3 regions of the Pseudomonas sp. P8_229 genome follow, and region 1 is predicted to be linked to each of the others. Evidence: predicted binding sites of a transcription regulator. Region 1 holds the regulator's gene; each other region holds the start of a gene.

The links. Region 1 encodes sigma-54, which starts transcription at its own class of promoters, with help from an activator protein. Its sites were predicted from a motif close to ANTGGCATNNANNTTGCTNT; they were not measured.
Region 2: a site for sigma-54 is predicted at 5,193-5,212, ahead of QMK55_RS21220 (flagellar basal body rod protein FlgF). Genes of this name have one in related genera too.
Region 3: a site for sigma-54 is predicted at 6,408-6,427, ahead of QMK55_RS22720 (CmpA/NrtA family ABC transporter substrate-binding protein). Genes of this name have one in related genera too.

Annotation. Positions count from the first base shown of each region.
Region 1 is NZ_CP125378.1:4,004,897-4,015,494, reverse strand. Features, by position in the region: gene QMK55_RS17985 (KpsF/GutQ family sugar-phosphate isomerase) at 1-544, shown strand, start outside; gene QMK55_RS17980 (KdsC family phosphatase) at 544-1,068, shown strand; gene lptC (LPS export ABC transporter periplasmic protein LptC) at 1,077-1,649, shown strand; gene lptA (lipopolysaccharide transport periplasmic protein LptA) at 1,636-2,181, shown strand; gene lptB (LPS export ABC transporter ATP-binding protein) at 2,181-2,906, shown strand; gene QMK55_RS17960 (RNA polymerase factor sigma-54) at 3,183-4,676, shown strand; gene hpf (ribosome hibernation-promoting factor, HPF/YfiA family) at 4,750-5,058, shown strand; gene ptsN (PTS IIA-like nitrogen regulatory protein PtsN) at 5,071-5,535, shown strand; gene rapZ (RNase adapter RapZ) at 5,538-6,395, shown strand; gene QMK55_RS17940 (HPr family phosphocarrier protein) at 6,411-6,686, shown strand; gene QMK55_RS17935 (ZIP family metal transporter) at 6,728-7,621, opposite strand; gene QMK55_RS17930 (superoxide dismutase) at 7,652-8,263, opposite strand; gene QMK55_RS17925 (hypothetical protein) at 8,265-8,705, opposite strand; gene QMK55_RS17920 (class II fumarate hydratase) at 8,733-10,109, opposite strand; gene QMK55_RS17915 (FagA protein) at 10,090-10,497, opposite strand.
Region 2 is NZ_CP125378.1:4,684,602-4,695,199, reverse strand. Features, by position in the region: gene flgK (flagellar hook-associated protein FlgK) at 1-386, opposite strand, end outside; gene flgJ (flagellar assembly peptidoglycan hydrolase FlgJ) at 408-1,691, opposite strand; gene QMK55_RS21235 (flagellar basal body P-ring protein FlgI) at 1,703-2,791, opposite strand; gene flgH (flagellar basal body L-ring protein FlgH) at 2,819-3,514, opposite strand; gene flgG (flagellar basal-body rod protein FlgG) at 3,567-4,352, opposite strand; gene QMK55_RS21220 (flagellar basal body rod protein FlgF) at 4,398-5,138, opposite strand; gene QMK55_RS21215 (sigma-54-dependent transcriptional regulator) at 5,449-7,011, opposite strand; gene phhA (phenylalanine 4-monooxygenase) at 7,384-8,175, shown strand; gene QMK55_RS21205 (4a-hydroxytetrahydrobiopterin dehydratase) at 8,294-8,650, shown strand; gene QMK55_RS21200 (amino acid aminotransferase) at 8,650-9,843, shown strand; gene QMK55_RS21195 (hypothetical protein) at 10,113-10,244, shown strand; gene QMK55_RS21190 (hypothetical protein) at 10,314-10,496, shown strand.
Region 3 is NZ_CP125378.1:5,004,447-5,015,044, reverse strand. Features, by position in the region: gene QMK55_RS22740 (diguanylate cyclase) at 1-1,825, opposite strand, end outside; gene rlmKL (bifunctional 23S rRNA (guanine(2069)-N(7))-methyltransferase RlmK/23S rRNA (guanine(2445)-N(2))-methyltransferase RlmL) at 1,971-4,241, opposite strand; gene rmf (ribosome modulation factor) at 4,772-4,987, shown strand; gene QMK55_RS22725 (quinone-dependent dihydroorotate dehydrogenase) at 5,297-6,319, opposite strand; gene QMK55_RS22720 (CmpA/NrtA family ABC transporter substrate-binding protein) at 6,543-7,754, shown strand; gene QMK55_RS22715 (ANTAR domain-containing response regulator) at 7,770-8,345, shown strand; gene QMK55_RS22710 (nitrate/nitrite transporter) at 8,743-9,954, shown strand; gene QMK55_RS22705 (bifunctional protein-serine/threonine kinase/phosphatase) at 9,962-10,598, shown strand, end outside.

The DNA.
Region 1 (10,598 bases):
CGAGCACGAAGCCTGCCCACTGAATCTGGCGCCGACTTCCTCGACAACCGCTGCGCTGGTCATGGGCGACGCCCTGGCCGTGGCGCTGCTGGAAGCCCGTGGCTTCACCGCTGAAGATTTCGCATTTTCCCACCCGGGCGGCGCACTGGGCCGACGCCTGCTGCTGAAAGTGGAAAACGTCATGCACGCCGGCCAGGAGTTGCCGCAAGTACAGCGCGGCACCCTGCTCAAGGACGCACTCATGGAAATGACCCGCAAGGGCCTGGGCATGACCGCGATCCTTGAAGCCGACGGCAAACTGGCCGGGATCTTCACCGACGGAGATTTGCGTCGCACGCTGGATCGCAGCATCGACATCCGTAGCGCCACCATCGACCAGGTCATGACCGCACACGGCAAGACTGCACGGCCGGAGATGCTCGCTGCCGAAGCGCTGAAAATCATGGAAGACCACCGAATCAACGCACTGGTTGTCGTGGACGAAGAAGATCGCCCGATCGGCGCCTTCAACCTCTCCGATCTGCTGCGTGCAGGAGTGATGTAATGACGACCGATCTGCTGCAGCGCGGCAAAGCGATCAAACTGGCAGTGTTCGACGTTGACGGTGTGCTCACCGACGGGCGCCTGTACTTCCTTGAAGACGGCAGCGAATTCAAGACGTTCAACACCCTCGACGGCCAAGGCATCAAAATGCTGATGAACGCCGGCGTCGAAACCGCCATCATCAGCGGCCGCAAGACTCCAGTGGTCGAGCGCCGGGCGAAGAACCTCGGCATCCCGCACCTGTTTCAGGGCCGCGAAGACAAATTGGTGGTTCTGGACGGTCTTCTGCAGCAACTGGGCCTAAGCTATGAACAGGTCGCCTACCTCGGTGACGACCTGCCTGACCTGCCGGTGATCCGCCGCGTAGGTCTGGGCATGGCCGTCGCCAATGCCGCCGACTTCGTGCGCGAGCACGCCCATGGCGTCACTCGGGCCCGAGGTGGCGAAGGTGCCGCCCGCGAATTCTGCGAATTGATCCTGCGCGCCCAGGGCCGCCTCGATGCGGCCAACGCCGCGTACCTGTGAGCCAAGCCATGTTTAGCAAAAAATTTCGCAACTTCCTGCTGTTCGGCTGCATCGCTGCAATGTTTGCAGCGGTCGGCTACTGGAACATCAGCCCGGAACGCTTCCTCGACAAACCCCCGGTCAAGGTTGAAGACACGGCCATCGACTGGTACGCGACCAATACGCATACCCTGCAATATCTGCCGGACGGCAAGCTGCAGTACGAGATGACGTCCGACAAGGCCGAGCACCTGAAAGCGACGGACGTGACCCTGGTCACCAAACCTGATCTGAACATGTTCCGCGGCACCGAGTTTCCGTGGCACGTGACCAGCGAGCGCGGCGAAGTGAACCCTGACGGAACTCAGGTAGAACTGATCGACTCGGTACGTATCAAGCGCACCGATGAAAAAAACCGCGACACCCTGATCACCAGCACACGCATGACGGTGTTCCCTCAGCAGCAATATGCGCAGACCGAGCAACCCGTTAGAATCGACGGCGCTGGCGGTGTATCGACTGGCGTGGGAATGAAGGCGTATTTGAAGGAAAGCAGGATACACCTGCAATCGAACGTAAGAGGACAGTATGAGGCTCGTTAAAACCCTCCCTATTTTGCTCAGTCTGGGCGCAGCACTGGGAAGCGTGAGCGCCTGGGCTCTGCCGAACGATCAGCAGCAACCTATCCGCATCCAGGCCGACGACGCCCAACTGGACGACAAGAACGGCATCGCCACCTATAAAGGTGATGTGATCATCACCCAGGGTTCGATGATCGTTAAAGGCAACACGGTCACCATCACCCGCACCCCGACCGGCGACATCGACGTGGTGACCTCGGTGGGCAACCTTGCCTACTTCGAGCAACTGCAGACCCAGGGTGACACCAAGCCTGTACAGGGCTGGGGCGTGACGATCCAGTACCACGCCGCGCAAAACCGTGTCGTGCTGATCGACAAGGCCAAGGTTGTCGACAAGGACAACAACACCACCCTGGGCGAGAAAATTGTCTACGACACAGTGAGAAAACTGGCCAGCGCCGGCCGCGCTACCGGCAATAAAGTCACCGAGACGCGCCCGCGCATCGACATGGTGATCCAGCCGAAGAAGAAAACCGACGAGAAGGCCCAGTAATGGCAACTCTGAAAGCCCAGCACCTGGCCAAGGCCTATAAAAGCCGCCAGGTTGTGCGTGACGTCAGCCTGTCGATCGACAGCGGCCAGATCGTCGGCCTGCTCGGCCCGAACGGTGCCGGCAAGACCACGTGCTTCTACATGATCGTCGGCCTGGTGCAGGCCGATCAGGGCCGCGTGCTGATCGATGATCTGGACGTCAGCCATCAGCCAATGCACGGTCGCGCCAAGGCCGGTATCGGCTATCTGCCGCAAGAAGCGTCGATCTTCCGCAAGCTGTCGGTGGCCGACAACATCATGGCCATCCTCGAGACCCGTCAAGAACTCGACAAGGCCGGTCGTCGCAAGGAGCTGGAAAGCCTGCTGCAGGAATTCCACATCAGCCACATCCGCGACAACCTCGGCATGAGTTTGTCCGGTGGTGAGCGCCGCCGCGTGGAAATCGCCCGCGCCCTGGCCACCGCACCGAAATTCATCCTGCTCGACGAACCGTTCGCCGGTGTCGACCCGATCTCGGTCGGCGATATCAAGCAGATCATCCACCACCTCAAGGCCAAGGGCATCGGCGTACTGATCACCGACCACAACGTGCGTGAGACCCTGGATATCTGCGAAACCGCCTACATCGTCAACGACGGTCAACTGATTGCCGAAGGTGATTCCGCGACTATCCTGGCCAACGATCTGGTCAAGGAAGTGTACCTGGGCCACGAGTTCCGCCTCTAAAGCGCGATTGAGTTCGACCAGCCGGCAGAGTGCTGTAGCGTTGAAGTGAAGTTTTATACGCTTTTATTGTTACAGCGCTCTAGGCAAACACGACGCCTCAAAGATGTTCACCGCGCTTTGAGGCGATACGTCAACAAAGTTTTATAAGCTTTTATTGTTACAGCGCTCTAGGCAAACACTTCAGTTTCAGGCATATAATTTGCTTAAGTTTGGCGCTTCGGCGCCCTGTAGTGGATGGCGCATGTGCGCCGGCGAATAAGGTGTTAAGCCCCTGCCATGAAACCATCGCTAGTCTTGAGAATGGGCCAGCAGCTGACGATGACACCGCAGCTGCAACAGGCCATCCGCCTGCTCCAATTGTCGACCCTGGACCTGCAACAGGAAATCCAGGAGGCCCTGGAATCCAATCCGATGCTCGAACGCCAGGAAGAAGGCGACGACTTCGACAACTCCGATCCTTTGGCCGACAACGCCGAACAAAAACCCAACACCGAAATTCAGGAACCCTCCTATCAGGAAACCGCACCGACGGTGGACAACCTGGAGGATGGCGAATGGAACGAGCGCATCCCCAACGAATTGCCCGTCGATACCGCCTGGGAAGACGTCTACCAGACCAGCGCCAGCAGCCTGCCCAGCAGCGATGATGACGAGTGGGACTTCACCACCCGCACCTCCGCCGGGGAAAGCCTGCAAAGCCATCTGTTGTGGCAATTGAACCTGGCGCCGATGTCCGACACCGACCGCCTGATCGCCGTGACCCTGATCGACTGCATCAACAATCAGGGCTACCTCGACGAAACCCTCCAAGAAATTCTCGACGCCTTTGATCCGGAGCTCGACATCGAGCTGGACGAGATCGAAGCCGTCCTGCACCGCATCCAGCAGTTCGAACCGGCCGGCATCGGCGCCCGCAACCTCGGCGAATGCCTGCTGCTGCAACTGCGCCAACTGCCGGCCAAGACCCCGTGGCTGAACGAAGCCAAGCGTCTGGTCAGCGATTACATCGACCTGCTCGGCAGCCGCGACTACAGCCAACTGATGCGGCGCATGAAGCTCAAGGAAGATGAGCTGCGCCAGATCATCGAACTGGTACAAAGCCTCAACCCGCGCCCGGGTTCGCAGATCGAATCGACCGAAGCCGAGTACGTGGTCCCCGACGTCATTGTGCGCAAGGACAACGAACGCTGGCTGGTCGAACTGAACCAGGAATCGGTGCCGCGCCTGCGGGTCAACGCTCAGTACGCCGGTTTCGTTCGCCGTGCCGACACCAGCGCCGACAACACCTTCATGCGCAATCAGCTGCAGGAAGCGCGCTGGTTCATCAAAAGCCTGCAAAGCCGCAATGAAACCCTGATGAAGGTGGCCACCCAGATCGTCGAGCACCAGCGCGGCTTCCTGGAATATGGCGACGAGGCCATGAAGCCGTTGGTCCTGCACGACATCGCCGAGGCGGTGGGCATGCACGAATCGACGATTTCCCGGGTGACCACGCAGAAATTCATGCATACCCCACGCGGTATTTATGAGCTGAAATACTTTTTCTCCAGCCACGTCAGCACCTCCGAAGGCGGCGAATGCTCGTCCACGGCGATCCGCGCGATCATCAAAAAACTGGTTGCAGCGGAAAATCAGAAAAAGCCGTTGAGTGACAGCAAAATCGCTGGTTTACTGGAGGCACAAGGCATTCAGGTGGCTCGCCGCACCGTCGCCAAGTACCGCGAATCCCTCGGGATCGCGCCTTCGAGCGAACGCAAGCGGTTGATGTAAGCCACGTTACAGCGTTCCAGTGGCAGGCTATCCAGCCTGCCGCTTTATGCACTGGCAACGAAGGAGAAGCTGTATGCAAGTCAACATCAGTGGACACCAACTGGAAGTGACCGAACCGCTGCGCACCTACATCAACGAGAAACTCGAACGATTGGAGCGCCATTTCGACAAGATCACCAACGTGCAAGTCACGATGTGTGTCGAAAAACTGAAGCAGAAAATCGAAGCCACCTTGCATATTCCCGGCAGCGAAGTGGTCGCCAACGCAGAAGATACCGACATGTATGCTGCGATCGACTCACTGACCGACAAGCTGGATCGCCAACTCAAAAAGCATAAGGAAAAGACCCAGAGCCTCCTCCAGGGCGCAACAGGTCGTTAACACCCCCAACCCATGATCCGACTTGAAAGTATCCTGACCCCCGGCCGTTCCCTGGTGAACGTGCCGGGCGGCAGTAAAAAGAAAGCCCTCGAACAGATTGCCAACCTGATCGCCCGCGAAGTGCCGGATCTGGAGATGCAGGATGTCTTCGAAGCGCTGATCGCCCGAGAAAAACTCGGCTCTACCGGTTTCGGCAACGGCATCGCCATTCCCCACTGTCGTCTCAAAGGCTGCGAAGCGCCCATCAGCGCATTGATGCACCTTGACGCCCCCATCGATTTCGATGCAATCGACGGCGCACCGGTTGACCTGCTGTTTGTCCTGCTGGTCCCGGAAGCGGCCACCGATGCTCACCTGGAATTACTCCGCCAGATCGCCAGCATGCTCGATCGCAAGGAAGTGCGCGAAAAACTGCGCAGCGCACCGAGTAACGAAGCCTTGTATCAGGTTGTCCTGAGCGAGCAAAACGGTCATTAATCATGCGTTTGATCATCGTCAGCGGCCGTTCCGGCTCGGGTAAAAGTACCGCCCTGGATGTCCTTGAGGACAACGGCTACTACTGCATCGACAACCTGCCGGCCGGCCTGCTGCCTGAATTGGCCGAGCGCGCTCTGGTTCACACCGAGCTGGCCCAGCCGCTGGTAGCCGTCTCGATCGATGCCCGCAACCTGCCAAGCCATTTGTCGCGCTTCCCCGAGCTTTTGGAGGAAGTCCGCAGCCGCCATATCCAGTGCGATGTGCTCTATCTGGATGCCGATGAGGAAACCCTGCTCAAGCGTTTCTCGGAAACCCGTCGGCGCCATCCACTGAGTACCGCCAATCGCTCGCTGGCCGAAGCAATCAACGACGAAACCGCCCTGCTCGGCCCGATCGCCGACCTGGCCGACCTCAAGGTCAACACCACCAATCTGAATCTGTACCAGTTGCGCGACACCATCAAGCTGCGCCTGCTGAACCAGCCGGAGCCGGGTACGGCCTTTCTGGTCGAGTCGTTCGGCTTCAAGCGCGGCATGCCGGTGGATGCCGATCTGGTGTTCGACGTACGCTGCCTGCCCAACCCGTACTGGAAGCCGGAACTTCGCGCACAATCGGGTCTTGATGCACCGGTCGCCGAATACCTGGCGGCGCAGCCGGAAGTCGAAGAGATGTATCAGGACATCTTCGGCTACCTGAATAAATGGCTGCCGCGCTTTGCCGCGAGCAATCGCGCCTACGTCACCATTGCCATTGGCTGCACCGGCGGGCATCACCGCTCCGTTTACCTGACCGAACGCCTGGGTCAGGCCCTGCAGAAAACCCTGAAGAACGTCCAGGTTCGCCACCGCGACCTCACTTAAAGGATTCACACCGCGATGCCTGCTCTGGAAATCGAAATCATCAACAAACTGGGCTTGCACGCCCGCGCGTCGGCCAAGTTCGTTGGCGTGGCAGGCCAGTACCCGGATTGCACCATCAGAGTGGGTCGCACCCCTGAAGCCACGGTGGACGGCAAAAGCATCATGGCGATGATGATGCTCGCCGCCGGCAAGGGCACGAAAATCTATCTGAGTACTGAAGGCCATCAGGAACAGGAAGCGCTGGATGCACTGGTGGCGTTGATCAACAACTACTTCGACGAAGGTGGTTGACTCCGTGTAGAGAGGGAGCTTGCTTGCTCCCTTTCTAAACTTCAGCCCAATGCTGTATCCATCACCATCATCAGACAGAAGCCGATCAGCAAGCCAAGACTGGCGAGCTTGTCATGACCATTGCGTCGCGACTCGGGGATCACTTCATGAGTCACCACCAGCAACATCGCTCCCGCCGCCAGCGCCAGCCCCAACGGCAGTAACAGCTCTGCCAGGCTGACCAGCCACGCACACAGCAACGCAAACACCGGCTCGACCAGACCTGACGCCGCGCCGATCAAGAACGCCTTGACCCGCGACATCCCCGCCCCGACCAGCACCAGCGCAATCACCAACCCCTCCGGCACATCCTGCAAGGCAATGCCCATCGCCAGACTGTCCGCGTCGACCATGCCACCACCGGCCGACACACCGACTGCCATGCCTTCGGGAATGTTGTGGGCAATGATCGCGAAGACGAACAGCCAGATTCTTGGTGGAATCACCGGGTGCTCAAGGGTGCCAACAAGCATTTCCGGTGAAGCGCCGGACAACCGCAGATCCACCAGGTACAGGCCGAACGCACCGAGCATGATGCCCAGGCAGATCAGACCACTGGCGCCCCACGGGGTCATGCCCAGGCTTTGCGCGGCGGCGATGCCTGGCACGATCAGCGAAAACGCCGTGGCGGCCAGCATCACCCCGGCGCCAAACCCCAGCAGAGTATCGCTGAGCATCTGCGGCATGCGCCGGATCACCAGCACCGGCACCGCCCCGAGCGCCGTGCCGAGGGCGCAGATCGCCCCGCCTTGCAACGCCCGGGAAAGCCTCGGCTCCAGATCCAGCCATTCCAGCCCGTGCGCCGCCAGCAAGGTCATGCCCGCCAGCAGCAACAGCGACCCGACCGCGTAACGAAACATGCGCCCACCGCCGATCGCCAGTGTTTCAGTGCCCATAGCCTGCCTTGGATTGTTTTTATAGAAGACTTAAACCAGTGCGGCCTGATAACGCGCAGCGACTTCCGGCCAATTGATCACGTTGTAGAACGCGTTGATGTACTCCGGCCGACGGTTCTGATAACGCAGGTAGTAGGCGTGCTCCCAGACGTCCAGACCGAGAATCGGCGTATTACCGTTCATCAACGGGCTGTCCTGGTTACCGCTGCTTTCCACCACCAGTTGCTTGTCCGGCGTCACGCTGAGCCAGGCCCAACCACTGCCAAAACGGGTCAGCGCGGCTTTAGTGAACGCTTCCTTGAAACTGTCGAGGCCGCCCAGTTGTGCATCGATCGCCATGGCCAGCGCACCGTCCGGCTTGCCGCCGCCGTTGGGCACCATGACTTCCCAGAACAGCGAATGGTTGGCGTGTCCGCCGCCCTGGTTGATCACTGCGGCGCGAAGTTTTTCCGGCAGTTGCTGAACGCTGGCGACCAGTTTCTCGACCGGCCACTCGGCAAACTCAGTGCCCTCGACCGCCGCGTTGAGGTTGTTGATATAGGTCTGGTGGTGCTTGGTGTAGTGAATTTCCATGGTTTGCGCATCGATATGCGGTTCCAGGGCGTCATAGGCGTACGGCAAGGCAGGCAAGGTAAAAGCCATTTCAGTGAACTCCATGGTGATGTGCGGCTGACGCGCGGCGCGCATTGCCGGTATCCGGGTGCAGCAGGCGTTGCGTGCGCGGGTATTCGCCGTGCTCGCTGATGAAACTCAGCAGCTCGACGTAGGTCTTGCTACTCTGGCGCAGCGCCGCTTCACGCAGGGCCGGGCGCAAGCGCTCGTCCTGCATGGTCTCCAGCAGCCGATGATGGATCGCGCAGAGGTACTCGGCGCTTTCCTCCGGCTGGTTCAGGCGCAAGTGCAGATCCGCCAGGTTGTGGTGGGAGATGACGCAGGCCGCCACCGCTTCGTCAGCATCGGCCCAGCGTTCGAACAACACTTGCGCCAGGGCCAAGGCTTGCAGGTAAGCCTCGCGGGCATCGATCAGCTCGCCGAGCATGAAGCAGCGATTGGCCCGTTCGATCGTGCGTTTCCAGTGCTCCATGGTGAACCTCCAAAGCGGTTGCGGGATTTACACGCCGCCGGCGGTGAGTTTCTCGGGATTGAGCAACTCTTCCAGCTGGCTGCGGGACAGGTCGGTGTGCTCCAGTGCAACGTCGATCACCGGGCGCCCCTGTTTGTAGGCCTGCTTGGCGATTTGCGCGGCTTTCTGGTAGCCGATGATCGGGTTGAGCGCGGTCACCAGAATCGGGTTGCGCGACAACGCTTCCTTGAGCCGCGACTCATTGACCTTGAAGCTGGCGATGGCTTTGTCACCGAGCAAGCGACTGGAATTGGCCAGCAATTCGATGCTGCTCAGCAGGTTTTGGGCGATGATCGGCAACATCACGTTCAGCTCGAAGTTGCCCGACTGCCCGGCGATGGTGATCACCGAGTCATTGCCGATGACTTGCGCGGCGACCATCGCGGTGGCTTCCGGGATCACCGGATTGACCTTGCCCGGCATGATCGACGAACCCGGTTGCAGGCCCTCAAGTTCGATTTCTCCGAGACCGGCGAGCGGGCCCGAGTTCATCCAGCGCAGGTCATTGGCGATTTTCATCAGCGACACAGCGGTGGCCTTGAGCTGCCCAGAGACGGCGACGGCGGTGTCCTGCGAACCGATCAGGGCGAACAGATCCTTGCCCGGAGTGAACTGCACATTCGTCAGTTGGCTCAATTGGCGGCTGAAACGCGCGGCGAACTCAGGATGCGCATTGATCCCGGTGCCAACTGCCGTACCGCCCTGCGCCAGCGACTGCAGGCTCGGCAACAAATCCTGCAGGTGAGCGATATTGGCCTTGAGCTGCTGCGCCCAGCCATTGAGCACCTGGCTCATACGCACCGGCATCGCGTCCATCAGGTGGGTGCGACCGGTTTTGATGTGGTGATGCACTTGCCCGGCTTTCTTTTCGATCACCTGTACCAGGTGCAGCAGCGCTGGCAGCAGTTGTTCGTGCAAGGCCAGGGCGGCGCTGACGTGGATGGTGGTCGGGATGATGTCGTTGCTGCTCTGGCCACAGTTGACGTGATCGTTCGGATTGAGCGGTTCGTCGAGCAGACGGCTGGCGAGGGTCGCGATCACTTCGTTGGCGTTCATGTTGGAACTGGTGCCAGAACCGGTCTGGAAGATATCCACCGGGAAATGCTGCATGAAATCGCCTTCGAGCAGGCCTTGCGCCGCGTCGCTGATGGCCTTGCCTTGTGCGGCGCTGAGCTGATTGAGTTCGACGTTGGCCCGGGCAGCGGCGGCTTTGGCGAGGATCAGCGCGCGAATGAATTGGGTCGGCATCGGTTGGCCGCTGATCGGGAAGTTATCCACTGCGCGCTGGGTTTGCGCGCCGTAGAGAGCGTCCACCGGCACCCGCAGTTCGCCCATGCTGTCGCGCTCAATACGTGTCTTGGTCATCGGTAAATCCTTGGACTAATTCAATAAGAGGAATCGAGGGAAGCAGTTCGCAGGTGGCGAGCTGCCAGGTGTAGCGCTGCCAACGCTGGAGCCGGCAGTTGCACCGCGACAGGCGCTCCATTTCACGCAACGGGCGCCAGGCTTGATCAAGACAGAGGCTGCGCCAGTGCCACGGCAACGCGATGTCGGTGGCCGTGTCGAGTAGCAGACGGAAGGAAGTTTCAGCGATGTTCCAGGGAGACGTCGCCGTGCAGCAGGCGAGATAACGGCCTTCGGCCAGGTAATGTTCGATCAGGCGCGGTTCGTCAGGATCCATCGCGCAACGGATCTGGCGACTCATCCAGCGCCAGCTTTCGAGGTATGGCTGCTCGTGCAAGGCAGAACTCATGATCCGGGACTCGTTCGGAGATGAGATTTATTATTAAATGATAATGAGAACCAAAACAAGAGTACCGAGTTACGCAGAGTCCATTGTGGGAGCGAACCTGC
Region 2 (10,598 bases), 680 kb from region 1:
CGGGAGGTGTCGTCGGTCGCCGACGTCGCCACACCTTGCATCGAGGTGAAGAACTTCTGCAGCACACCGGTCAGGCCGGTGTTGGAATCGGACAGCGAGGCATCCAGCGCGGTCGCCTGGGTACCGTACGCAGCCGCTTCGCTATTGAGCGAGGTGGCGGTGTGCAGCTGGGTTTCGAGGTAGGAGTTGTAGACCCGGCGCACGTCAGCCAGAGTCGTCCCCGTACCGATGAAGACGTTGCCGAATTGCTGCGAGGACTTGGTGCCCTGCACGGTTTGCTGGCGTGAATAACCGGCGGTGTCGACGTTGGCAATGTTGTTACCTGTCGTCGCCAGAGAGGAAGAGCTCGCGGCCAACCCCGACATCCCGATATTGAGCAAACTCATGATTCAAACCTTACCGTATGTTTATAGAGGCGTCGTTGAAACGCCGGCCGCAGCGTAGTTTTCGAAACTGTTCATCTGCTTGGCAATCTGCGAAATCTTCGTCGCGTAGTGCGGGTCGGTTGCGTAACCGGCCTTTTGCAACTCGCGTACAAACTGTTCTGGGTTATCGGCCGACTTCACAACATCTTGATAGCGATTGTTGGTCTGCAGCAAAGTCACCAGATCGTGGAAACTGTCTTTGTACGAGGCGTAGGAACGGAACTGCGCCGTCTCCTTGACCATCTGCCCATTGCGGAATTCGCTGGTGATCGCCCGCGCCGAATCGCCGGTCCAGTTGCTGCTGGCCTTGATGCCGAACAGGTTGTGGCTGCAGCTGCCGTCCTGGGCGCGCATGACCGATTTGCCCCAGCCGGTTTCCAGCGCGGCTTGCGCCACCAGATAACGCGGATCGACGCCAATTCTGGCGGCGGCCTCTTTGGCCATCGGCAGCATGGTGTTGACGAATTCGTCGGCGGAGCTGAAGGCGCGCTTGGCCGGAGCCAGCGGAATCTGCGCCATCGCCCGACCGTAAATCTGCATCTGCCCGCCGGACGCTTTGGCGTCTTCGGCACGGGTCAGCCAGTCGCCGTTGTACAGCGGGCCGGCGCCGGTGGCGGTCGCGGTCGCGGTGCGTTGCGGCAAGGCATTGGCGGCAGTCGGTGTAGCGGAAGGCACCAGACCGGCGAGCAAACGATCGGCCAGTTTCGGCGGCAGTGCCAGACGACGCTTGTTGATCATTTCCATGTCGTTGGCGTGCGCCAACTGAGTGTTCGGCGCATGCAGCGAACGCGATGCCCACAACGGGCGCTCGCCATTGAGCCGCGACAGCGGGCCGGTGCCCGTGGTGCCAGCAGCAATCGGCGTCTGCACCGCAGCGGCTTTCGCGGCTTCCTGCTTGGCGGCGGACGCGGCCGCAGCCTCACCCGGCGCTAGCGGTTTGTTCCTCGACATCTGCTTCATCAGCACGTCGGCGAGGCCAATACCACCACCCTCGCGGGACAGCGACACCGCCAGTTGCTGGTCGTACATTTCCTGATACTGCTTGGCGGCCGGGGTGTTCATCGGGTTGTCTTTACCCAACGCCTCGGTGGCCGAACGCATCGACTTGAGCATTTCGCCAAGGAACAGCGATTCGAATTCCTGCGCCACCTTGCGCATGTTCGCATCGCTGTTCTTGTCGCCGACCTTGAGCTGGTTCAGACGATTGAGGTCGGAGTAGGAACCCGAATCGCCGGTGCCCACCAGACTGCCTTTGCGCATATCCATGGTCGCCGTCCTCAGATCACGATCAGGTCGGCTTGCAACGCGCCGGCCTGCTTCAGTGCTTCGAGAATCGCCATCAGGTCACCTGGTGCCGCGCCGACCTGGTTCACCGCCCGTACGATTTCGTCGAGAGTGGTACCCGGGCCGAACTTGAACATCGGTTTGGCTTCCTGCTGAGCATTGACCCGCGAACGCGGCACAACAGCGGTCTGCCCGTTGGACAGCGGACCCGGCTGACTGACGATCGGGTCTTCGGTGATGGTCACGGTCAGGCTGCCGTGGGTCACGGCGGCCGGCGAGACTTTCACGTTCTGGCCGATGACGATGGTGCCAGTGCGCGAGTTGATGATGACTTTCGCCACCGCCTGCCCCGGGTCAACTTCGAGGTTTTCCAGGATCGACAGATAGTCGACACGCTGGCTCGGATCGAGCGGCGCCGTCACACGGATCGAACCGCCGTCGATGGCTTGCGCCACGCCAGGGCCGAGCATGTCATTGATCTTGTCGACGATGCGCTTGGCCGTGGTGAAGTCGGAACGGTTGAGGTTCAGCGTCAGGCTGTTGCCCTGGTTGAAACCGCTCGGCACCGAACGCTCCACCGAAGCACCACCGGGGATCCGACCGGCCGAGGGAACGTTGACGGTGATCTTCGAACCGTCGCGCCCTTCGGCATCGAAACCACCCACCACCAGGTTGCCCTGGGCGATGGCGTAGACGTTGCCGTCGATCCCCTTGAGCGGGGTCAGCAACAGGGTGCCGCCGCGCAGGCTCTTGGAGTTACCGATCGAAGACACGGTGATGTCGACCTGCTGACCCGGTTTGGCGAACGCTGGCAGATCGGCACTGACCGACACCGCCGCGACGTTTTTCAACTGCACGTTGCCCGATCCAGGCGGCACCTTGATGCCGAACTGCGAGAGCATGTTGTTGAAGGTCTGCAGGGTGAACGGGGTTTGCGTCGTCTGGTCGCCGGTGCCGTTAAGCCCGACCACCAGGCCGTAACCGATCAACTGGTTGGAGCGCACGCCGGAAATACTGGCGATATCTTTCAGTCGCTCGGCGTGGGCACCAAAGGCTGCGGACAACAGGGCCGCAGCCAGCATGAGGCTCTTGAAATTCAAAGTCGCCACCTAGAAAGGGAACAGCGGGCTGAGGAAGAAACGGTCGAACCAGCCTGGCTGACTCGCATCGGCAAACGAACCGGTGCCCGAGTAGGTGATGCGCGCATCGGCGACACGGGTCGACGACACGGTGTTGTCGGTCGCGATGTCATCGGCGCGCACCAGACCGGCTATCCGCACCAGTTCGTCGCCGGTGTTGAGGGTCATCCACTTCTCGCCGCGCACAGCGATGATGCCGTTGGGCAGCACGTCGGCCACGGTCACGGTGATCGAACCGGTCAGGGTGTTGCCCTGCGCAGCCTTGCTGTCGCCCTTGGTCGCGCGGTCGCCGCTGTAGCCAACGTCCAGGCTCAGGTCGTTACCGCCCAACGGGTTGTTGGTGGTACCGCTGCCGCCGAACAGCGAGGTCAGGCCGATGCCGGTCTTGCTGTTCTTGGCCACTTGCGAGTTGGCGTTCTTGCTCGCCTGGGTCTTCTCGTTCAGGGTGATGGTGATGATGTCACCGACCCGGAACGCCTTGCGGTCGCTGTACAGGTTCTGCTCGAAGCCGGCCTGATAGATCGAGCCGTTATTGGCCGCAGCCGGTAATGGCGTGCGCGGCAACACCGGGGCGTAGTAAGGGTCATTGGGCTTGGGCGTCGGTGCGACGCAGCCCGCGAGCGAGACGACCCCACCCAATGCCAGAACAGATACGAAGCGTTTCATGACCCTACCTCACGGTGTTGCTGGCGGCCTCATGGCCGCCCCATAGACTTGATTACAGATTCTGCGTTACGAACGAGAGCATCTGGTCGGCGGTGGAGATCACCTTGGAGTTCATCTCGTAGGCGCGTTGAGTGGTGATCATGTTGACCATCTCTTCAACGGTGCTGACGTTGGAACCTTCCAGGGTGTTCTGCAGCGTGGTACCGAAACCGTTCAGGCCCGGGGTGCCGATTTGCGGCGCGCCCGAAGCAGCGGTCTCCAGGAACAGGTTGTTGCCCACCGCTTGCAGACCGGCCGGGTTGATGAAGTCAGCGGTTTGCAGGTTGCCGATCACCTGAGCGGCAGGGTTGCCTGGCACAGTGATCGACACGGTGCCGTCGGTGCCGACGGTGAAGCTCTGCGCGTTGTTCGGGATGACGATGGCCGGCTCCAGGGCGAAACCGCTGGCGTTGACGATCTGGCCATTGGAGTCGAGATGGAAAGTACCGTCACGGGTATAGGACGTGGTGCCGTCCGGCTGCAGGATCTGGAAGAAACCGCGGCCGTCGATGGCCATGTCCAGCGGCTGCTCGGTGGTTTGCAGGCTGCCGGCGGTGAAGTTTTTCTGGGTGCCGACGATGCGCACACCGGTACCCAGTTGCAGACCCGACGGCAGTTCGCTGTCCTGGGTCGACTGGGCACCTGGCTGACGCTTGATCTGATACAGCAGGTCCTGGAACTCGGCACGATCACGTTTGAAACCCGTGGTCGAAACGTTCGCCAGGTTGTTGGAAATGGTGGTCAGGTTGGTGTCCTGGGCGGACAGACCGGTTTTGGCAACCCATAGAGCCGGAAGCATTCGATTCTCCTCGTGCGCCTGTTTTACGGCGCGACGTTCTGATAATTAGCTGATCTGCAAGACCCGAGCCATGGCCTGGTCGTCGTCTTTGGCGGTGTTCATCATCTTGACGTGCAACTCGAACTGCTTGGCCAGGGCCAGCACCGAGGTCATTTCTTCCACGGCGTTGACGTTGCTCGACTCAAGGAAACCCGACACCAGCTTGACGTTGGCATCGGCCGGCGCAGGCTGGCCGTCCTTGGTGTAGATCGAACCGTCGAGGCCCTTGTTCATGTTCTTGATGTCCGGGTTGACCAGTTTGATCCGGTCGACTTCCGCCATGACGCGCGGGCCTTCACCCATCGCACGAATACTGATGGTGCCGTCTTCACCGACTTCGACCTGCTGCTCTGGCGGCACGGCAATCGGCCCGCCGTTGCCCATCACGGCCATGCCGTTGCCGGCACGCAGTACGCCGAGGGCGTCGATGTTGAGGCTGCCGGTGCGCACGTAGCTTTCACCGCCATTAGGGTTTTGCACGGCAATAAAACCGTTGCCGGTCACCGCGACGTCGAGGTCACGGCCGGTCTGCACCAGCGAGCCAGGCGAGAAGTCAGTGGCAGGCCGTTCGCTCATGGCAAACGCACGCGCCGGAAAGCTGTCACCGAACACCGGCATCGAACGCGCCTGCTCCAGGTCGCGTTGAAAACCATTGGTGGAGATGTTCGCCAGGTTGTTGGCATGCGCCTTTTGCGCCAGTGCGTTCTGACTGGCGCCGGTCATTGCCACATAAAGGTACTTGTCCACACTCTTTCCTCTGCATGCCGGACGTTTGCCGCCCACCGCTGTACTGCTGAGCCATAAGCAATTTGCAGACCAACTTTTTTCTGGCGGCTTGCGGCCCGGTAAACAAAGGACTTGAGGGCAAGCGAGGGGAAATTTGAAATGTATCGAAGTCGAAAAACCGGCGGTGTTATGCCGCTTCGCGGCAATCCCGGCTAATGATCGTTCCCACGCTCTGCGTGGGAATGCCTCAATGGACGCTCTGCGTCCGCTTTGGGACGCGGAGCGCCCCGGGCTGCATTCCCACGCAGAGCGTGGGAACGATCACGCATTGTTACTCGGCAGGGTCTTTGCCGACTTCATACTCGCGCAGCTTGTTGGCAATCGTGGTATGCGAAACCCCCAACCGCTTGCCCAATTGCCGACTACTCGGATGCTCGGAATACAGCCGCTCCAGCACGGCTTTCTCAAAGCGCCCGACAATTTCATCCAGCCCACCTTCCAGCGAGAAATCGCCAAGCGGCTGACGCACGCCGTAATCCGGCAAGCGAATATGCTCGGCCTTGACCGTGCCGCCGTCGCACAGGGAAACCGCCTGAAACAGCACGTTCTCCAACTGCCGCACGTTGCCCGGCCAGTGATAGTGGCTGAGGCGATCCATCGCCGCCGGCGCCAGTTTTGGCAGTGAGCAGCCAATCTGCCGACTGGCCTGATCGAGAAAGTGCTCGACCAGCGGCGTCAATCCATCGAGGCATTCGCGCAGCGGCGGAATGTGCAACGAAAGCACATTTAAACGGTGATACAGGTCCTGGCGAAACTCACCGCGCGCGCACAGTTCGGACAAGTCGACCTGGGTCGCGCAGATCACCCGCACATCCAGATAAACCTCTTCATCACTGCCGACCCGGCGGAAGCAGCCATCCTGCAAAAAGCGCAGCAGCTTCACTTGAAGGCGTGGGCTCATCTCGCCGACACCGTCAAGAAACAGCGTGCCGCCCGCGGTCAATTCCAGCAGTCCTAGTTTGCCCTCGGCGCGTGCACCTTCGAAGGCTCCCGGGCCATAGCCGAACAACTCGGTCTCGGCCATCGACTCCGGCAGCCCCGCGCAGTTGAGCGCCATCAACGGCGACTGCCCGCGCGGGCTGGCGAGGTGGCAGGCACGCGCCAGCAATTCTTTGCCGGTGCCGGTTTCGCCTTCTATCAATAGCGGTGCATCCAGCGGCGCCATGCGTCGTGCTTCGCGCACCACCGCCGCCATGACTTTGGAACTCTGGAAGATGCTGTCGAAACCACGCAGCTCCTGCTTGCGCACGTTATAGATGCGTTCGCCGACGCGGTCGGCGCGGTGCAAGGTCAGTACCGCACCGGCCATGGCTTCGCTGTCGTCATGCTCCGATTGCAGCGGCGCGATGTCGGCGAGAAAGATGTCGCCCCTGACCTTGACGCGCATGCCGTTGATCCGCGATTTGTTGGCGCGCACCAGTTCCGGCAGGTCGAAATCCTCGGCATACCGTGACAACGGAATCCCCGGCACCTCGTCCACGCGCACCCCGAGCAACTGCGCCGCCGCACGGTTGGCGGCAACGATCGAGCCGCCCATGTCGATCGACAGTACCGGGAACTCCAGTGCGCCGAGCAACGCGTTCAATTCCATGTGCCGGCGCTCGCTGGGCATCAACCCGACGCGCTTGACGCCAAACACCCCGGCAATCGCCTCGAACTTCGGCCGCAGCGCCTGGAACTGAATGTTGATCAGGTTCGGGCAGTGCAGGTAGATCGCGTTGCCGTGCTCGCCACCGACCTCGCCGCGCGCGACGTTGATCCCGTACTCCACCAGCAGGTTGAGGATGTCGCGCAGGATGCCGATGCGGTTCTGGCAGTGGACTTTGATACGCATAGGAACGCCCCGTGAAGACAGTAATACCTGTAGGAGTGAGCCTGCTCGCGATAGCGGTGGGTCAATTGATATTAATACTGACTGATACACCGCTATCGCGAGCAGGCTCACTCCTACAAGGGAACGGCGCCAGATGTTTCTGTCGAGGCGCGCAGATAGTTGTCAAGATTATGTGACAGTCACAGCGATTTTCAAACCTGCCAGTCACCGTAAATGCGAGATACCAGCCAAAGCGTAACGAATAGTTTACGAAATCCACCGATTTTTCCTACGCGTGCGCGTCGCCACCTACTGCACACCACCCCACTCTCAGGTAATTCTGAGTCCATCGCTGGACATAACAAGAACGAATTCCCCTAGCAGGAGAGCAGTATGAAGCAGACGCAATACGTGGCCCGCGAGCCCGATGCGCAAGGTTTTATCGACTACCCCGCCGAAGAACACGCGGTGTGGAACACGCTGATCACCCGCCAGTTGAAAGTGATCGAGGGTCGCGCGTGCCAGGAATACCTGGACGGTATCGAAAAACTCGGTCTGCCCCACGACCGCATTCCGCAACTGGGCGAGATCAACAAGGTGCTCGGCGAAACCACCGGCTGGCAGGTTGCTCGTGTCCCGGCGCTGATCCCCTTCCAGACCTTCTTCGAATTGCTCGCCAGCAAACAGTTTCCGGTGGCCACGTTCATTCGTACCCGCGAAGAGCTGGACTACCTGCAAGAGCCGGACATTTTCCACGAGATCTTCGGCCACTGCCCGCTGCTGACCAACCCCTGGTTCGCCGAATTCACCCACACCTACGGCAAGCTCGGCCTGCAGGCCACCAAGGAAGAACGCGTGTATCTGGCGCGTCTGTACTGGATGACCATCGAGTTCGGTCTGGTCGACACCCCGCAAGGCCAACGCATCTATGGCGGCGGCATTCTGTCCTCGCCAAAAGAAACCGTTTACTCACTGTCGGACGAACCCGAGCATCAGGCCTTCGATCCGCTGGAAGCCATGCGCACTCCGTACCGCATCGACATCCTGCAGCCGCTGTACTTTGTCCTGCCGAACCTCAAGCGCCTGTTCGACCTGGCCCACGAAGACATCATGGGTATGGTCAAGCAAGGCATGCAGCTGGGGTTGCACGCTCCGAAGTTTCCGCCAAAACCGAAAGCCGCGTGATCCGCGACTTTTGCTGACAATTGAGTCTGTCAGTCGCCGCCACTTTGGTTTAGCGTGACGGCACTGACGGCCCAAACGCTTTAATAAAAAAAACACACTCGATTTCAGGAATCACACCATGTCCACTTTGAACCAAGCCCACTGCGAAGCCTGCCGTGCCGATGCGCCACAAGTCAGCGACGAAGAACTGCCGATCCTGATCAAGCAGATCCCTGACTGGAACATCGAAGTACGCGACAGCATCATGCAGCTGGAGAAAGTCTTCCTGTTCAAGAACTTCAAACACGCGCTGGCCTTCACCAATGCGGTCGGCGAGATCTCCGAGGCCGAAGGTCACCACCCGGGCCTGCTGACCGAGTGGGGCAAAGTCACCGTGACCTGGTGGAGCCACTCGATCAAGGGCCTGCACCGCAACGACTTCATCATGGCCGCGCGCACTGACGAAGTGGCCAAGACCGCAGAAGGACGCAAGTAATGCACTTCGACGCCATCGGCCGGGTACCCGGCGACCCGATCCTCGGTTTGATGGAGGCCTATGCGCAGGACAGCAACCCGCGCAAGTTCGACCTCGGCGTTGGCGTCTACAAGGATGCCCAAGGCCTGACGCCGATCCCCGAAGCGGTGAAAATCGCCGAGGCGCGACTAGTCGAAAGCCAGGACACCAAGACCTACATCGGTGGTCACGGTAATCCGTTGTTCGGCAAGGTCATCAACGAGTTGGTGCTCGGCACCGACTCGAAACTGATCGCCGAACAACGTGCTGGCGCTACCCAGACCCCGGGCGGTACCGGTGCTCTGCGTCTGGCCGCTGACTTCATTGCCCAATGCCTGCCGGGCAAGGGCGTGTGGCTGAGCAACCCGACCTGGCCGATTCACGAAACCATCTTCGCGGCGGCCGGGGTCAAGGTCAGTCACTACCCGTACGTGGGCAGCGACAACCGCCTCGACGTCGATGCGATGCTCGCCGTACTCAACGAAGTACCGAAAGGCGATGTGGTGCTGCTGCATGCGTGCTGCCACAACCCGACCGGTTTCGACCTGAGCCACGACGACTGGCAGCGCGTGCTGGACGTGGTGCGCAGCCGCAATCTGCTGCCGCTGATCGACTTTGCCTACCAGGGCTTTGGCGACGGGCTGGAGCAGGATGCGTGGTCGACCCGACTGTTCGCCGCCGAATTGCCGGAAGTGCTGATCACCAGCTCCTGCTCGAAGAACTTCGGCCTGTATCGCGACCGTACTGGCGCGCTGATCGTCTGCGCAAAAACCGCTGACAAGCTCATCGACATCCGCAGCCAACTGGCCAACATCGCCCGCAACCTGTGGTCGACGCCACCGGATCACGGCGCGGCAGTAGTCGCCACCATCCTCGCCGATCCGGAGCTGAAAAGCCGCTGGGCCGACGAAGTGGAAGCCATGCGCTTGCGTATTGCCCAGTTGCGCAGCGGTCTGGTCGAAGCGCTGGAGCCGCATGGCTTGCGTGAGCGCTTTGCGCACATTGGCGTGCAACGCGGGATGTTTTCCTACACCGGCCTGTCGCCGGAGCAGGTCAAACAACTGCGCGAGCATCACAGCGTGTACATGGTCAGCTCGGGCCGGGCCAACGTCGCCGGTATAGATGCAACGCGCCTCGCATTGCTGGCCGAAGCCATCGCCAGCGTCTGCAAATAATCCCTCCCATTGCTCGTTCCCACGCTCCGCGTGGGAATGCAGCCCGGGACGCTCTGCGTCCCAACAGCGGACGCAGAGCGTCCATTGAGGCGTTCCCACGCAGAGCGAGGGAACGATCAATCACCACAGTTTTGCGCTCCCCTGCGGCCATCTGTCGCATTAATTTCAATTAAAAGTCTGATTGTCATTTTTCCTGCTGTATCCTGCGCAGGCTTTCAAGAAGCGCGGATCTACCAGATCTATCAACAGACTTAGCGAGGAGCGCAACCATGCACGAGATTCCTAATCTCCCCTTCCCAAGCCTGCACGTACCTGAGCAGACGACCACGCAACAAGCCGGCGCGGGGCAACCCGAGCCGAAAGAAGCCGTTGAGAGCCGCAAGGCCGACAGCGAAGAGTAAAACCCGCCGTACAGACCGTGTGGAAAGCGCTAAGATGCGCTTTCCACACTGCCTGAAACCGAGCCCGCCATGACCGACGAATTCTCTGAAAGCCAAGCCGCCGTCCTGATCGGCGCGACCGAGAAAATGATCGAGATCTGGAACCGTCTCTCCCCGGAAAAACAGGCCGCCCTGCTCGCCCGTTTCGGCAGCGAAGAAAACGCCCTCGCCGCCCTCGTCACCACACAACTGGTCGCCCCGGCCAAGCCATGAATCGGCCTTGCGGCAAATAGTTTTACTTTTCCCCGCCCCTGACACGTTCGCGCCGGTATCATAAGCAGCCTATCTAATCCTGCTTTCCCGTGGATCGTTCCC
Region 3 (10,598 bases), 1.0 Mb from region 1:
GCTCTTCCGGCGTCGCCTCGCCGCGCACCCAGCGCAGGCCGCGCTCGGGCAGTTGCACGCGGTATTCCTCGCGCCAGGGACTGAGGTTTTCCGCCGAGGCGCGAATCGAGGTGCGTACACGGGTGATGTCTTGCGGATGAATGCGGGAAAAGATCGCTTCGGCATCGAGCAGCAGCACGTCCGGCGCCAGCTCGTAGATCTCGCGGATGCCGTCACTGGCATAGATCACGCTGAAGCGCCCGTCGAATTCCATCTTGAATTGGTAGATGCCGCCGGGCACGTGAGCGCTGAGCTTTTTCAGCAGCACATCCCGCGCCGCCAGCGCCTCGTGCACGCGCTTGCGTTCGGTGATGTCGATGCAGATCGCCAGATGCCCGACCCACAGTCCCTGCTCATCGAGCACCGGGGTGGCGAGCATGTTCACCGGCAGATGGCTGCCATCGCTGCGCACCAGCGTCCACTCGCGCGCTTCATGACCACCGACCTCGCCGCCCTCGACCAGCATCGCGTGGCAGGTTGGAATGCTCTTGCCGTAGCGCGCGCCCAACTCCGCCGAACGCGCTGCCAGTTCGCGCGGCAGGTGCAGGTTTTCCAGGGTCATGTGGCCGACGACATCGGCGCTGCTGTAGCCGAGCATCTGTTCCGCGCCGGGGTTGAAGGTGTTGATCACCCCACGCAGATCGGTGGCGATGATCGCCACTTGTGTTGCCGCGTTCAGCACTCCGCGCAACTGGCCATGGGTGCCGCGTAATTCCTGCTCGCGGTCATGCAGTTCCTGGGTGCGCAACTCAACCATGCGCAAGGCGCGCTGACGCTGACTGACCAGCACATACAGCAACGCGCTGAGCAACAGACTCAGCAGCGCACCCAGCACCACCAGGCTGCTGATCGACGAATGGTTGGCCTGCAGAAAGGCTTCGCTGGGCTGCATGTCCACTTGATAGTCGTGGTCAGCCAGACGCAACAAGCGCGTGGCAGAAAGATCACTGGCCCCCGCTTTGTTGGCCGACTCGTACAGCACCTCATGCTGATCCTCGGTGGACAGATCGAGGATGCGTACGCTGAGGAAGTCCTGGCTGTCCTCGGGCAAGCCGTCGGCCAGCAACTGATGCATGCTGATCACCGCCATCACATAGCCTTCCGGCGGCCCTTTCGGTGCTCCTTCACGGGTGACTGGCGCCAGCAGCAACACGCCCCGGGCATACGCCGGATCGATGCCCACCAGGTGCAACGGCTGTGAAACCGCCATGTGCCCGGTGCGGTCGGCACGCTCCAGTGTTGCCCGACGCAACGGTTGCGCGAGCAAGTCGTAACCCAGGGGCGTCGGCAGGTGACTCTGGCTCTGGGTGTAGATCACGGGCACGTATTCAGGGCGATCTCCGGCCGCCTGCAACTGGTCTTCGGCGTTCAGCTCACGAAAGGTGAAGGTGCTGAAACCCTCGTCGCGCACGGCTTGTTCGACCGCCGGACGCTCGGCACGGCTCACCCGCGGCGCATAGGAATAGGCCTGGGTACGCAATAACAGGGGTTTGGCATAACCGTCGAATTCGGCACGAGACACCGAACGGGAGTTGGCGAAGAAACGGCGCAGGCCATCGAGGCGCTGTTCCTGATCCTGAAAACGTTCTTCGATACGGCTGTAACGCTCATTGGCCAACAGCTGGAAGCGTTGCCGCAATTGATGATGAAACTGGTTGAGGGTGGCCCAGGCGAGCAGCCCCGTGAGAATCCCGCCGGCGAGCAATACCAGCAGCGCGACCAGCCAGGCCGAGACTTCTTCGCTGATAAAACCCAGAATCCTTGGGCGCACGGGGTGCAACGACATAAGGGCAGCTCACTACGCCAGTATTTGCGGGAAAACCCCATTGACCGTGTGTGAGTTATAGCTATTAGCCACTAATTTAGCTAGCGCAGGAGGATCCACGGAGCCTTTAAAAATCAAGGCTCTGTGGATCCAATTGCGCAAAGCGTCAACGAGCCGTGATTTTCCAGGCGCGGTGGATTTTGGTGTTGCGGGCGAAATCCGGGTCGATGGTCTGGGCGCTGATTTCCTCGACCGCGTAGCGCTCGGCGAGGTTCTCCTCCAACTGGAACTTGCGGAAGTTGTTGGAGAAATACAGCACGCCACCCGGCGCCAGACGGGCCATGGCCAGGTCGATCAACTGCACCTGGTCACGCTGCACGTCGAAGATGCCCTCCATGCGCTTGGAGTTGGAGAAGGTCGGCGGATCGATGAAGATCAGGTCGTACTCGTCCCGGCTGCTTTCCAGCCATGCCATCACATCGCCCTGTTCCAGACGGTTCTTGTCGGAGAAACCGTTCAGCGACAGGTTGCGGCGCGCCCAGTCGAGGTAGGTTTTCGACAGGTCGACGCTGGTGGTGCTGCGCGCACCGCCCTTGGCCGCGTGCACGCTGGCCGTCGCGGTATAGCAGAACAGATTGAGGAAGCGCTTGCCGGCCGCCTCTTTCTGAATGCGCATGCGGATTGGACGGTGATCGAGGAACAGCCCGGTGTCGAGGTAGTCGGTGAGGTTCACCAGCAGCTTGACGCCGCCTTCGCTGACCTCATTGAACTTGCCCTGCGCGGCCTGACGCTCGTACTGTTTGGTGCCGCTCTGGCGCTCGCGGCGTTTGACCACCACGCGGCTTTTGTCGACGTTCAGCGCCTGCGGAATGGCGGCCAGGGCGTCGAACATGCGTGCCGAGGCCTTTTCCGGATCGATCGATTTCGGCGCAGCGTATTCCTGCACATGCACCCAATCGTGGTACAGGTCGATGGCCATCGCATATTCCGGCATGTCGGCATCGTAGACGCGGTAGCAATCAATGCCTTCGCGCTTGACCCACTTGCCCATGGCCTTGAGATTCTTTTGCAGACGGTTGGCAAACATCTGCCCGCCTTCGCTCAAGCGCGGCTGCTCGATCACCGGAGCCGGTGCTGGCGCCGGCTTGATCGGGTTGCCGTTCTTGTTGAACTTGCGCTCTTGCGGCTCGTCCGGGGTCTGGTCATAAGCGGCTTGCTCGCGCTCGGCCTGACGTTGTTCCGGGGTGCGGCGCTCGCCAGTGACGAACTGATCCGGCAGCACTTTGATCAACAGCAGCTTGCACGGCAACGCGCCGTTCCAGAACGAATACTGTTTGTGGCTGCGAATGCCCATGCGCTTGCCCAGATCCGGCGCACCGGTGAACACCGCTGCTTCCCAGTTCAGGCAGGCCTGACGCAGACGCTCACCGAGGTTCTGGTAGAGGTACAGCAAGCTGGCTTCGTCACCCAGACGCTCGCCGTATGGCGGGTTGCAGATCACCAGACCTTTCTGGTTCTGATCCGGACGCGGCTCGAAGGTCGCGACTTCGCCCTGGTAGATCTTGATCCACTCGCTCAGGCCAGCACGCTCGACGTTGTTGCGGCCTGGCTGAATCAGACGCGGGTCAGCTTCATAACCACGAATCCACAGCGGTGGCTTGGCCAGACCGGCAGCGGCACGCTCAACAGCTTCTTCATGGAGTTTTTTCCACAGCGCCGGGACGTGACCCAGCCATGCGGTGAAGCCCCACTGCTCGCGGCGCAGGTTCGGCGCCATGTCGGCGGCGATCATGCCGGCTTCAACGAGGAACGTACCGACACCACACATCGGGTCAGCCAGCGCGCCGCCTTCGGCCGCAATGCGCGGCCAGCCGGAGCGGATCAGGATCGCCGCCGCGAGGTTTTCCTTCAGCGGCGCAGCGCCCTGCTGCAGGCGGTAACCGCGCTGGTGCAGGCTGTGGCCGGAGAGATCGAGGGACAGGATCGCTTCGCCGCGATCCAGACGCAGGTGAATGCGCAGGTCCGGGTTGAGCTTGTCGATCGACGGGCGGTCGCCTTGCGGGGTGCGCAGTTTGTCGACGATGGCGTCCTTGACCTTCAAGGCGCCGAAGTGGGTGTTGTCGATCCCCGAGCCGTGGCCGCTGAATTCAACGGCCAGGGTGCCGTCGCTGAGCATGTGATCCTGCCACTCGACGTCGAGTACGCCGTGGTACAGGTCTTCGGCGTCCTTCATCGGGAAGCGCTTGAGCACCAGCAATACACGGTTGGCCAGACGCGACCAGAGGCACAGGCGGTAAGCGGTTTCCATGGTCGCCATGCCACGCACGGCGGAGGTGTGCTCGCGGGCGTCTTCAAGGCCAAGCCCGACGGCTTCCTCGATGAGCAGGCCTTCAAGGCCTTTGGGGCAAGTGAGGAAGAGTTCGAAACGATCGGACATGGTATTTCCAGAGCCTTTGGCTAGTGAATCGGCAACGCATTGCCGATCCGGTTTTCAATCAGGCGCTTTTCTAAAAGAGCGCCCGCGTGGCACGAAGGTGTGCCGTTCCATCCCCACTGCTCGGGTTAAAAGAGCTTAGATGCAAGGACAGATAAAAAAGTTGATGAAACAAAAAGTCTTAAAGCGACCCTTCGTCGCTTAGTACCCCAGCGCAAACGTGGGTCATTCTCACTAAAGGATTAACCCCATCATCCAGCGCGGGGCCGATCATACCGGGGTTTGCTGAAAAAACGTTCATGAAACCCGTCGTTACTTATGGCTGTAGCACTATTTTCGTTACGTCCTTATGACAAAACGATCATTCCCTCGGTGTGACTCATTGGTTAGAACTGAACACAGGTTGACGTCGCAACGGCGTCAACACCTTGGCTCGCCACGCCGGCAGCGAGCCGCCCCCGGCAGAGTTTTTCTGCCAGACCTCGGTTGAGGTCAACGCGACACAAACAGTCAACAAGTGAGGGAAACACCCTATGAGAAGACTTAAGCGTGATCCGTTGGAAAGAGCATTTTTGCGCGGATATCAATATGGCGTTGGTGGCAAATCCCGTGAGCTTTGCCCATTTACTCTACCGTCGGTACGTCAAGCCTGGATCAACGGCTGGCGAGAAGGACGCGGCGACAACTGGGACGGTATGACCGGCACTGCGGGAATCCACAGACTCAACGAACTTCACGCCGTCGGCTGACACAGGGCATTTATTCCGACACGACAATCTGAATTTGTAACGACTTACCATGCACGTCCTTCCCGGACGGCGGGCTGCGGCCCAGGGGCTCCTTCGAGGAGCCCTTTTTTATGCCAGTTCAGCCGCAAAGTGATCCTTGTGACTTCAGAGACTTCCGGATCCTGTGGCGAGGGGATTTATCCCCGATTGGCTGCGCAGCAGTCGCAAATACTGATATCCCGATTTACCTGACACAGTGAGGTGAATGGTTTTGGGGCCGCTTCGCAGCCCATCGGGGATAAATCCCCTCGCCACAAAAGCCCCTCACAGTTATTTGCGCAGGGCGGCGATCGCGTCCACGGACTCACGAATCAGCGCCGGGCCTTTGTAGATGAACCCGGAATAGATCTGCACCAGGCTTGCACCCGCAAGAATCTTCTCGGCCGCATGCTTGCCTTCAGTGATGCCACCGGCAGCAATGATCGGCAAACGTCCAGCCAACTCGCCCGCCAGCACCTTCACGGTATTCGTGCTCTTCTCACGCACCGGAGCGCCGGACAGACCGCCCGCCTCGTCACCATGCTCCATGCCTTCGACGCCAATACGGCTCAGGGTGGTGTTGGTGGCGATCACCGCGTCCATACCGGTTTCGATCAGCGCTTGAGCCACTTGCGCGGTCTCTTCGTCGGTCATGTCCGGAGCGATCTTGATCGCCAGCGGTACGTGCTTGCCGTGACGCAGGGCCAGTTCGGCGCGGCGCGTGGCCAGGTCCGCCAGCAACTGCTTGAGCGAATCACCGAACTGCAGGCTGCGCAGGCCCGGGGTGTTCGGCGAGCTGACGTTGACGGTGATGTAGCTGGCGTGGGTGTAAATCTTGTCCAGGCAGATCAGATAATCATCCACCGCGCGCTCGACCGGGGTGTCGAAGTTCTTGCCGATGTTGATCCCCAGCACGCCCTTGTATTTGGCCGCCGCGACCCGCGCCAGCAGGTTATCGACACCGAGGTTGTTGAAACCCATGCGGTTGATGATCGCCTCGGCTTCCGGCAGACGGAAGATCCGTGGTTTCGGGTTGCCCGGCTGCGGACGCGGGGTCACGGTGCCGATTTCGACAAAACCGAAGCCCAGTTGCGAAAAGCCGTCGATGGCCGCGCCGTTCTTGTCCAGACCGGCCGCCAGACCCACCGGGTTCGGAAAATCCAGGCCCATGACGGTCACCGGCACGTTCGCCGGCTTCTTGCACAGCATGCCGTTGAGGCCCAAACGCCCACCCGCGCCGATCAGATCCAGCGACAGATCGTGGGAGGTTTCCGGGGAAAGTTTGAACAACAGCTGACGGGCCAGGGTGTACATGGGCGGCGATGACTCGGGCGGCGAAAAGAGGCGGCGATTATAGCCGGGCAACGCCCCCCGGCGCGAGGCGCACACGCAAATCAGCCCGACTGGCATATGCCTTGCACCTTCCGGGTTATCAGCCCACAGGCCAATGGCGGCGTGCGGGCACGGACAACGGCGTCGTTCTTCGGTTTTGCCTGGGCAAAGCCTGGGACGACGTTTTTTTTGAAGGTGGCTTTATATGAGTGATTCCTCCGTCGGGCCGCTGGCCTGGGTCAACGGCAGTGATGCCCCGGAAAAAAGCGTGATCAACCTCGGCTTCATGGCCTTGAGCGATTGCGCCTCGGTGGTCGTGGCCGCAACGCAGGGCTTCGCCCAACCTTACGGCCTGACGATCAACCTCAAGCGCCAGGCGTCATGGGCCACGCTGCGCGACAAACTGGTCAGCGGCGAGCTGGACGTCGCCCACAGCCTGTACGGGCTGATTTACGCCGTGCATCTGGGCATCGGCGGCGTGGCCCCGAGCGACATGGCGGTATTGATGGGGCTGAACCAGAACGGTCAGAGCCTCAACCTGTCCCACGGCTTGCAGCAGTTGGGCGTGACCAGTCCCGATGCGCTGGATCGCCACGCGCACCAAACCCGCGCAAAACTGACCTTCGCCCAGACCTTCCCCACCGGCACCCATGCGATGTGGCTTTATTACTGGCTGGCGAGCCAAGGCATTCATCCGTTGCTGGATGTCGACAGCGTGGTGGTGCCGCCGCCGCAAATGGTCGCGCACCTGCAAGCCGGGCGCATCGATGGGTTTTGCGTCGGTGAGCCGTGGGCGGCCAGCGCCGTGCAGCAGAATCTGGGGTTCACCCTCGCCACCAGTCAGACCATCTGGCCCGATCACCCGGAAAAGGTCCTTGGCTGCACCCGCGCGTTCGTCGAGCAATACCCCAACACCGCCAGGGCGCTGGTGATGGCGATCCTCCAGGCGAGCCGTTTCATTGAGCAAAGCCTGGAAAACCGCCGCAGCACCGCGCAACTGCTGAGCGCGGCGGAATATCTCGACGCCCCGCTCGCCTGCATCGAACCACGCTTTCTCGGCGACTACGCCGACGGCCTCGGCAATCGCTGGCAAGACCCGCACGCCTTGCGTTTTCACGGCAACGGCGAAGTGAATCTGCCGTATCTGTCCGACGGCATGTGGTTCATGACCCAGTTCCGCCGCTGGGGCTTGCTGCGCGAGGATCCGGATTACCTTGCCGTCGCCCGTCAGGTTCAACAACTCGATCTGTATCGCGAAGCCGCCGCTGCGGTTGGTGTCGCCGCGAGGGGCACCGACATGCGCAGCAGTCAGTTGCTCGATGGCAAAGTCTGGGACGGCAGCGATCCGGCGGGTTACGCCCGCAGTTTCAAACTGCACGCCCTGAGCGATGCCGCTCCCCTATTCGCCCGCCGCTGACAGGAGATCGCCGACATGTTGCGCATTCTGCTGATCAACGACACCGCGAAAAAAGTCGGGCGCCTGAAAGCTGCGCTGACCGAGGCCGGTTTCGAGGTCATTGACGAGTCCGGGCTGACCATCGACCTGCCGGCACGCGTCGAAACGGTGCGCCCGGACGTGATCCTGATCGATACCGAGTCACCGAGCCGCGATGTGATGGAGCAAGTGGTGCTGGTGAGCCGCGACCAGCCACGGCCGATCGTGATGTTCACCGACGAACATGACCCGGGAGTGATGCGTCAGGCGATCAAGTCCGGGGTCAGTGCCTACATCGTCGAAGGCATTCACGCTCAGCGCCTGCAGCCGATTCTCGATGTGGCAATGGCGCGCTTCGAAAGCGATCAGGCCCTGCGCGCGCAACTGCTGGCCCGCGACCAGCAACTGGCCGAGCGCAAGCGCATCGAACTGGCCAAAGGGCTACTGATGAAGATGAAGGACTGCAATGAAGAAGAGGCCTACACCTTGATGCGGCGCCAGGCCATGAGCCGCCAGCAGAAACTGATTCAAGTGGCGGAGCAGATCATTGCCATGAGTGAGCTGCTCGGCTGAAGTTCTGCGGTGGCTTTCCGGACCCCTTCGCGAGCAAGTCCTCCCACATTTGGAATGCATTCACCTGTGAAATTGGCTTGGTGCCCCCTCCTTCCCAGCAGGTTGGTCGGGTTTCCACTTTGAAATGCATTCCCTGTGGGAGCGGGCTTGCTCGCGAAGGCCGCGACGCGGTTTCACTTATTGGCACAAATCTGGCTAAGCATTCAGCACAGGTAACCAACGGCGGTTGCCCCACCCACGACAAAGACGTCGCTCACCCCGTTCGCCCCTTCGGCGAATCAGGTAGCGGCGTTTTTGCGTTTTGGCCCCACAGACCGGGGCCGGTGGTGCGGCCGTGGCGGCGCCCCACCTGCTGTTGCATGACTCCTTTCGAGACTCTTTTCAGCTGAGGTGCGCGATGAATTCAAGCTTCTGGAAATCCGGCCACACCCCGACCCTGTTCGCGGCCTTCCTCTATTTCGACCTGAGCTTCATGGTCTGGTATCTGCTCGGCCCACTGGCGGTGCAGATCGCTGCTGACCTGCACCTGACCACGCAACAACGTGGCCTCGTCGTCGCCACGCCGATCCTTGCTGGCGCCGTGTTGCGCTTCATCATGGGCATGCTCGCCGATCGGCTGTCACCGAAAACTGCTGGGCTGATCGGTCAAGTCATCGTGATTTGCGCGCTGTTCGGTGCCTGGAAAATCGGCATTCATAGCTACGAGCAGGCGTTGATTCTCGGCCTGTTCCTCGGCATGGCCGGCGCATCGTTTGCGGTCGCCCTGCCCTTGGCCTCGCAATGGTATCCACCGCAGCATCAGGGCAAAGCCATGGGCATTGCCGGTGCGGGCAACTCCGGGACGGTATTCGCCGCGCTGCTCGCGCCGGTACTCGCCGCCGCGTTCGGCTGGAGCAATGTTTTCGGTTTCGCCCTGATTCCATTGATCCTGACGCTGGTGCTGTTCGTCTGGCTGGCGAAAAACGCGCCTGAGCGGCCGAAAGCCAAAGCCATGGCCGACTACTTCAAGGCGCTGGGCGACCGTGACAGCTGGTGGTTCATGTTTTTCTACAGCGTGACCTTCGGCGGCTTCATCGGCCTGGCCAGCGCCCTGCCCGGCTACTTCAACGACCAGTACGGCCTGAACCCGGTGATTGCTGGTTACTACACCGCCGCCTGTGTGTTCGGCGGCAGCCTGATGCGCCCGCTGGGTGGCGCGCTAGCGGATCGCTTCGGCGGTATCCGCACGTTGCTGGCGATGTACACCGTGGCAGCGATCTGCATCGCGGCCGTCGGCTTCAACCTGCCAAGTTCCTACGCCGCACTGGCGCTTTTCGTCTGCACCATGCTTGGTCTGGGGGCAGGAAACGGCGCGGTGTTCCAGTTGGTGCCGCAACGTTTCCGCCTGGAGATCGGCGTGATGACCGGGCTGATCGGCATGGCCGGCGGCATCGGCGGTTTTGCCCTGGCGGCGGGCATGGGCGCGATCAAGCAAAGCACCGGCAGCTATCAACTGGCGCTGTGGTTGTTCGCCAGCCTCGGTGTGCTGGCGTGGTTCGGTCTGCACGGGGTCAAACGCCGCTGGAGAACCACCTGGGGTTCGGCCGCCGTGACCGCTGCGCGAGTCTGAACAGTCAATGCCTCTGCAACTGAGTTTCGCCGAAGCCAGCGCCACCGGACCACGCGCGGAAAACCAGGACGCCTTGCGCCTGGTAACGCCCGCCCCGGCGCTGGCCGCCAGCAAGGGTTATCTGTTTGCCATCGCCGACGGTGTCAGCCAATGCGCCGACGGCGGCCTGGCCGCGCGCTCGACCCTGCAAGCGCTGGCACTCGACTACTACGCCACGCCGCAAACCTGGAGCGTGGCGCAGGCACTGGATCGCCTGCTGCTCGCACAAAACCGCTGGTTGCAGGCCAACGGCGGTGGGCAACCGTTGCTGACCACGGTCAGCGCGCTGGTCCTGCGCGGCCAGCGCTTCACCTTGGCCCACGTCGGTGATTGCCGGGTCTATCGCTGGCAGGCCGACCACTTGCTGCGTATTTCGCAAGATCATGTCTGGGATCAACCGGGCATGCAGCACGTGCTCAAGCGTGCGCTTGGGCTGGATCAGCATCTGGTGCTGGATTTTCTCGACGGCGAGTTGCGCGCAGACGAATGTTTCGTGCTGCTCAGCGATGGCGTGTGGTCGAGCTTGGGCGACACCGCGATTGCGGCAATTCTGCGCGATCAGCCAGATCTCGACAGCGCGGCACAGACGCTGGTCAACGCCGCGC